3 regions of the Roseitalea porphyridii genome follow, and region 3 is predicted to be linked to each of the others. Evidence: predicted binding sites of a transcription regulator. Region 3 holds the regulator's gene; each other region holds the start of a gene.
What was found. The regulator LexA, encoded in region 3, represses DNA repair genes until DNA is damaged. The targets are predictions, from matches to a motif close to TGTTCNNNNTGTGTTCNG.

Region 1 (2,264 bases), 840 kb from region 3:
AGGTCGGTGCGCAGCGGCTTGCCGCGCGCCGACAGTCCCAGGCGCTTGCAGGCCATTTCCATGCGTCGGGCGATCTGCCACGCATAGGGGCCGGTGCCGCTCATGCGCTTGCTCCACTCGGAATCGTAGTCCTTGCCGCCGCGCATCGACCGGATCAGGCTCATTACGTGCCGGTAGCGCTCCGGATAGTGCCGAAGCAGCCACTCCTTGAAGACCGGTGCAACCTCGAGCGGAAGCCGCAGCAGCACGTAACCGGCCTGCGTCGCGCCCATAGCGGCGGCGGCGTCGAGGATCTTCTCGATCTCATGATCGTTAAGCCCCGGGATGATCGGCGCGACCATCACCGAACACGGCACGCCGACGGCCGACAGCGCCTTGATCGCCTCGAGCCGCCTGGTTGGCGTCGAGGCGCGGGGCTCCATCGTCCGCGCCAGCATGCGGTCCGTGGTCGTCACCGACAGCGCCACTTTCGCCAGTCCCTTTTCGGCCATGCGCGCCAGGATATCGGCATCGCGCACCACGAGCGCCGACTTGGTGACGATGCCGACCGGGTGATTGTGGCGTTCGAGCACTTCCAGGATCGACCGCATCACCATCCATTCGCGCTCGATCGGCTGATAGGGATCGGTGTTGGTGCCGATGGCGATGGTCCGGGGTTCGTAGCCCGCGCGCGTGATCTCCTTTTCGAGCAGCCTGGCCGCATCGGGCTTCACGAACAGGCGAGATTCGAAGTCGACGCCCGCCGAAAGCCCCGCATAGGCGTGCGTGGGCCGCGCGAAACAGTAGACGCAGCCATGCTCGCAGCCCCGATAGGGGTTGATCGACCGGTCGAACGAGATGTCCGGCGACTGGTTGCGCGTGATCACGGTTCGCGCCCGTTCCACCTGCACCTCGGTCTTGAACGGCGGCAGGTCCTCAAGGCTCTGCCAGCCATCGTCCACCTCGACCGTTGCCAGCGCCTCGAACCGGCCGGCCGGATTGATCGCGCTCGCCCGGCCGCGCACCCGGCGCCGGTCGACCCGCATGCCCGACGCGTCGATGTGCTGGTTGGCCGCCGCCGCACCGTCGGCGGCGCCCAGGCTTCCGGCAAACTGATCGGCTTCGGCGATCGCCTTCATGGCGCGCTCCCTTCGACTCGCTTCGGTTTCGATGACTATTTTCCTAGCGCACGAAAGAGAACAAGACAAGAACATTCATGCGGAATTTTGCGTTGCGCCGCAACATGGGATAGGCGACTGCGATGCTCACGGTGCTGGTTCCGACCCGCAATGACGAGGATGCGCTGGCCCGCATGCTGCCGGCGCTGGTGCCGCATGCCGTCAGCGGCAACATCGTCGATGTCATCGTCATCGATGCCGCTTCGCAGGACGGCACGCGCCGCGTCGCCGAGATTGCCGGATGCACGATCATCGATGCCGATGGTACCGACGTGCCCGCCCTCATCGAACTCGCGCGTGGTCAGTGGCTCCTGATACTCGAGCCGGGCGCTCGCCCGATCGGCGACTGGATCGGCGCGGTTGAAACCCATGTGAACAGCCCGGCCGGGGCAGGCGCGGCACGGTTTTCCATCGCGCGCGATCCCGACGCGCCATGGTGGCGGCGCATGTTCGCACCGGGCAGGGCGACGGGCGCGTTCCACCGGGGGCTGCTGATTTCGCGATCCCAGGCGGCCGCCCTTGCACGGCCCGGCATGGCCCTCGCCGACCTGCCGCGCGGGCTCGCCGTGCGCACGCTGCGCGCCGCCGTTCGGCCGCCGTCAGCCTGAGCCGGCCTTGCCCCGCTTCAGGTGCTCGTCCAGCCGCGGCATGATCTCGACGAAGTTGCACGGCATGTGGCGGTAGTCCAGCTGCCATTTCAGGATGCCGTCCCAGCCATCCTTGCAGGCGCCCGGCGAGCCGGGCAGCACGAACACGAACATCGTGCCGACAAGGCCGGCGGTGGCCCGCGACTGGATCGTCGACGTGCCGATCTTGTCATACGAGATGCGGTGGAAGACCTGCGAAAAGCCGTCCATGTGCTTGTCGAACATCGGTTCCAGCGCGTCCGGCGTGACGTCCCGTCCGGTAAAGCCCGTCCCGCCCGTGGTGATGACCACGTCGACGCCGTCGTCGGCCGCCCAGGCGCGCACCTGCCCGGTGATCGCGTCGTGTTCGTCGGGTACGATCGCATAGCCGGCCACGACGTGACCAGCCGCCTCGATCCGGTCGATCAGCGTGCGGCCGGAGCGGTCGTCGTCAGCCGTCCGGGTGTCCGACACCGTCATG
Region 2 (2,264 bases), 1.2 Mb from region 3:
CCGGATCGCCGGTGCCCTCCAGCTTGTCCAGTTCCTTCAAGAACCGTTCCATGCGGTCGCGCATGGAGCGGCTTTCGGCACCGTCAACCGGCTCGATGATCACGCGACCGCCCTCAAGGCGGATCATGACATCGCTGTTGGGCCGTATCCCCGCCTGCTCGCGCACATGCTTGGGGATTGTGACCTGGCCTTTCTCCGAAACACGCATTGTGGGTGACCCCGCTACCGACGATCTTTACTTATTCCAACCTTCGGAACAAGTCAAGAACACTAGCCGCAGCGTCACACCCCCGCCAGCCGTCGCTGCAGTGCCGCCGCGCCGCGGTGATGGCTGTGGCAGATGGCGATGGCGAGCGCGTCGGCGGCGTCCTCGGTGTCGAACACGGCTTTCGGAAGAAGCGTGCGCACCATCATGGCGATCTGGCCCTTGTCGCCATGGCCGACGCCGATCACCGCCTTCTTGACCGCGTTGGGCGCGTATTCGGCCACGGGCAGCCCGGCGCGGGCGGGCACCAGCATGGCGATACCGCGTGCCTGGCCGAGCTTCAGCGTCGCGGCGGCATCCTTGTTGACGAAGGTCGCCTCGACGGCGGCCTCGTCGGGCGCATGGCGGTCCAGCACCGTGCCGAGCCCGTCATGGATCTGGCACAGGCGCGCGGCGAGATCGGCCGCGCCGTCCGAGCGCACCGTGCCCGCCGCGACGAAACCCAGCCGGTTGCCGGTGGCCTCGACGATGCCCCAGCCGGTGCGCCTCAGCCCCGGATCGATGCCGATGATGCGAATCGTTTCGTTCATGTCTGCCTCGCGCTCAGGCTAGACCGCTAGCGGCACGATGTGAACAAAAAGAAAACAGGCGTATCGCTGCGGTTGCGGCTTGTGGTCGCTGCAAGCGCGTGCCAGAGCCGCCGGGCGGGAGGATCGCATGGGCTGGTGGACGCTCGAGACCGGAGCGGCGTTGTGGGCGGTGATCGCAGCGGTGGCGGTCGCCGGCGTGGTGCGCGGCTTTTCGGGCTTCGGTACGGCGATGATCGTCGTGCCGATCGCGGCGGCGGCCTACAGCCCGCAGATCGCCGTCGTCATCGTGGCGCTGATCGACACGCTGCCGATGGTTCCGCTGATCGCCGCTGCCTGGCCCCGCGCCGACTGGCGGCAACTGCCGCCGATCCTGGCCGGTTATGCGATCGCGCTGCCGCTCGGTCTGTGGTTCCTGATCGCCGGCGATCCGACGTTGCTGCGCTGGTTCATGTCGGTGGTTATCTTCATCGTTGTCGCCGTGCTGTGGAGCGGCTGGTACTATACCGGCCCGCGCAACCTGCCGGTGCGGATGGCGGTCGGCGGCATGTCGGGCTTTCTGGGCGGGGCCGCCTCGATCGCAGGCCCGCCGGTGATCCTCTACTGGATGGCGCTGCGCACCGGGGCGGGAGTGGTTCGCGCCAACCTGATCATCTTTCTGGCCGCCGCGGAGCTGTTTGCGATCGCCGGGCTCTATGTCAGCGGGCTTTTCACGGCGCGGTCGGTCAGTCTGGGCATTGCCTGCATGCCCGTCTACCTGGTGGCGCTTTTCGTCGGTGCGCGCCTGTTCGGCATGGCCAGCGAGGCGGGCTACAGGCGCGTCGCGCTGATCATCGTCGCCTGCGCGGCCCTTCTGGCGCTGCCCGCGCTCGACGGCCTCAGGAGCTAGTCGACGTTGCGGGCCGGCTGGACGAGAAACAGGCCGATGGCCATCATCGCCACCGCGCCCCACACCCATCCCGAATAGCTCTCGCCCAGAAAGACGATCGAGAAGGCGAGCGCCGCGCCGGTGACGATGTAGGAGATCTGGGCGGTGAAGACGACGCCGGCATAGGCGATCAGCCACATGTAGCCCGAATAGGCGACGGCATGGGCCAGGCCCGAACCGGCGATCGCATATTCGGGCGCCCGCCAGGGCTGGGTCAGGTCGACCCAGGTGCCGGTGGAAATGGCCAGCGGCGCCGAGATCAGCGCGCCGGCGATGCAGGCGGCGAACAGGGCCGGGATCGGATGCAGGCCGGCCGGGGCGTCCTTGGCCATGTAGTTGCCCTCGGCCGCATAGCAGAACGGGGCGACGAGCGCGACGACAAGCCAGGGCGCCATGGACCGGTCCGGCAGGCTGGCCTCGGGCAGGGCGATCAGCATCATCGCGGCCACGCCGAGCGCGATCCCGGTCACGCGATGCAGGGCGAACCGTTCGTTGCCGATGCCAAGCGCGATCATCAGCGCCATCATCGGCACGGTGGCCAGTG
Region 3 (2,264 bases):
CTTCTTGCCCGCATGCACGCCGATCGCCACGGTGACGCGATCAAACAGCACCAGGCCCGCGCGCAGCACCGAAAGGTGGCCGTTGGTCAGCGGATCGAACGAACCCGCATAGATCGCCGTGCGTTGGGTCATGGGAAGCGTGTAGGCAAATATGGCGCGCCTGCAAAGCCCCTCGCGCCCGAAGGCAGGCGCTGGCCGGCCGCCCTCAGCCCGAGACGCAGACGATTGGCCAGGCGCCCCGGCCGGCGACACGCACGATGCCCGCCTCCGCGCCGGCCTTGTCCTCGAAGGCGCGCTCGATTCGCACGCTCACGAGGATTTGCTCGATGTTCGGATCGGTGAAATCGGCGCGCAGCCGGTCGCCATCGGAGAAGCCCTGTCCGAAGACGATGGGTTCCGCATCCGGATTGACGTCCGTGTCGGTTGCATAGGTCGTCCCCTCCGCCTCGATCACGGCGCCCAGGACGGCGAGGACCGGAAGCCGGCCGACCGACAGGAAGACACTGGCATCGGCGCTGTCGGCGCCCGTGCATTCCACCGTGCCGGTGGCGGCGGCCGGGCTCCCCGAAAGGACCGCCAAAACCATGCCGATCGGCGCAATTTTCATGATCGTCTTCATGGATCGCTCCCCATAACCGGCGATCGGCGCGCGCCGTTCACGTTGCTTTGACCGCCCCGTGTGCAACTTCGCACATCCGCATGTCGTTGTTGGAAGCATAGTCGACAACACAAGCAATCGGGAGGTTCCCATGTTCACGATTTACGCAGTGACCGTCGCAGTTGCCGTCCTGACGGGCGCGAGCGCCCTTTCCTTCGGCCTGATGCTGCGTCCGCGCCAGTGATTCCGCGCCCGGAGGGCCGGTAACGCGGCGCGCAAAGGAAATCGGCCGGCGGTTAACCGGATTTTATTGCTTGCGGAACACAACTGGAACAGTTAACGTCTGTTCGACGTTTGTTTTCGTTTGTTTCCGGAATCGCCATGCTGACGCGCAAGCAACTCGACCTTCTGATGTTCATCAATGAGCGGCTCAAGGAGACCGGTGTCCCTCCTTCCTTCGACGAGATGAAGGAAGCGCTGGACCTGGCCTCCAAGTCGGGCATCCATCGCCTGATCACGGCGCTCGAGGAACGCGGCTTCATCCGCCGCCTGCCCAATCGCGCTCGTGCGCTCGAAGTGATCAAGCTGCCCGACGCGATGCAGCCGATTAACCAGGTGCGCCAGCGTTTTTCGCCGAGCGTCGTCGAAGGCGGTCTCGGCCGCCCGTCGGCACCGGCCGAATCGCCGCCAGCGATGCCGCAGGCCGGCGCCAATGACGACCGGGCCGTTCCGGTGATGGGCAAGATCGCCGCGGGCGTGCCGATTTCAGCGATCGAGAACCAGACGCGTGTCCTTTCCGTGCCGCCGGACATGATGGGCAAGGGCGAGCATTACGCGCTCGATGTCGAGGGCGATTCGATGATCCAGGCCGGTATTCTCGATGGCGACACGGTCGTCATCAAGCGCACCGACACCGCCAATCCGGGCGAGATCGTCGTCGCTCTCGTCGACGAAGAGGAAGCCACGCTCAAGCGTTTCCGGCGCAAAGGTGCCTCGATCGCACTCGAAGCGGCCAACCCTGCCTACGAGACCCGCATCTTCGGCCCCGACCGGGTGCGCATCCAGGGCCGGCTCGTGGGCCTCGTACGGCGCTACTGACGCGGCACAAGCGGCCGGTCGACCGGTGGTCGCGGCCGGGTCCGCGCGATCGGTAGGCGGTCAATAGGGTGCCAGATTGCGCGCGGCCCGGCTCCAGCGGCGAGCGTCATGCCAGGGGCGCAACGGCGTCGAGACGGCGTGGCGGACGGCGAGCCTTGGCGAAACCGCGCCACTCTTCTTTGCGGTCCCCGCCTCGGCCTCCAAGCGTTCCGATTCGGACCGGGTCTGCGGTGCGGTTTCCTGCGAAAGCCTTGTTTCATGCGGCGGGTCGGGTGCCGTTCCATTTTCCCGAGTTCGCAGACGACCCCGCGGCGCAGGTCTGATCTCCGCACTGCCGGCGAACGCCAGATCCCGTGCCGTGAGCACGAGCGTTCCGTCGTCGCAGGGTGACTCCGCCGGCGCGTAGGCGAGAACGATCAGATCGAACCGCCCGCAGAGGACGGACGCGTGGTGGTGGCCGCCGTCATGGGCCTCTGCATCGATAGCCTTCAACCCACCGGTCTCCGCCGTCGCGTTCGTGGGACCGTCTGGAAAAGGCGCTGACAGGATCACAAGATCGTATCGCTCG

Region 1: the regulator LexA is predicted to act here: its motif matches at 1,175-1,192, upstream of E0E05_RS04570 (PA0069 family radical SAM protein).
Region 2: the regulator LexA is predicted to act here: its motif matches at 835-852, upstream of ruvC (crossover junction endodeoxyribonuclease RuvC).

Annotation. Positions count from the first base shown of each region.
Region 1 is NZ_CP036532.1:954,394-956,657, forward strand. Features, by position in the region: gene E0E05_RS04570 (PA0069 family radical SAM protein) at 1-1,118, opposite strand, end outside; gene E0E05_RS17320 (glycosyltransferase family protein) at 1,241-1,765, shown strand; gene moaB (molybdenum cofactor biosynthesis protein B) at 1,757-2,264, opposite strand, start outside.
Region 2 is NZ_CP036532.1:2,962,010-2,964,273, reverse strand. Features, by position in the region: gene E0E05_RS14475 (AbrB/MazE/SpoVT family DNA-binding domain-containing protein) at 1-208, opposite strand, end outside; gene ruvC (crossover junction endodeoxyribonuclease RuvC) at 283-795, opposite strand; gene E0E05_RS14465 (sulfite exporter TauE/SafE family protein) at 923-1,681, shown strand; gene E0E05_RS14460 (DMT family transporter) at 1,678-2,264, opposite strand, start outside.
Region 3 is NZ_CP036532.1:1,797,125-1,799,388, reverse strand. Features, by position in the region: gene coaD (pantetheine-phosphate adenylyltransferase) at 1-132, opposite strand, end outside; gene E0E05_RS08795 (hypothetical protein) at 206-607, opposite strand; gene lexA (transcriptional repressor LexA) at 980-1,696, shown strand; gene E0E05_RS08785 (ComEC/Rec2 family competence protein) at 1,757-2,264, opposite strand, start outside.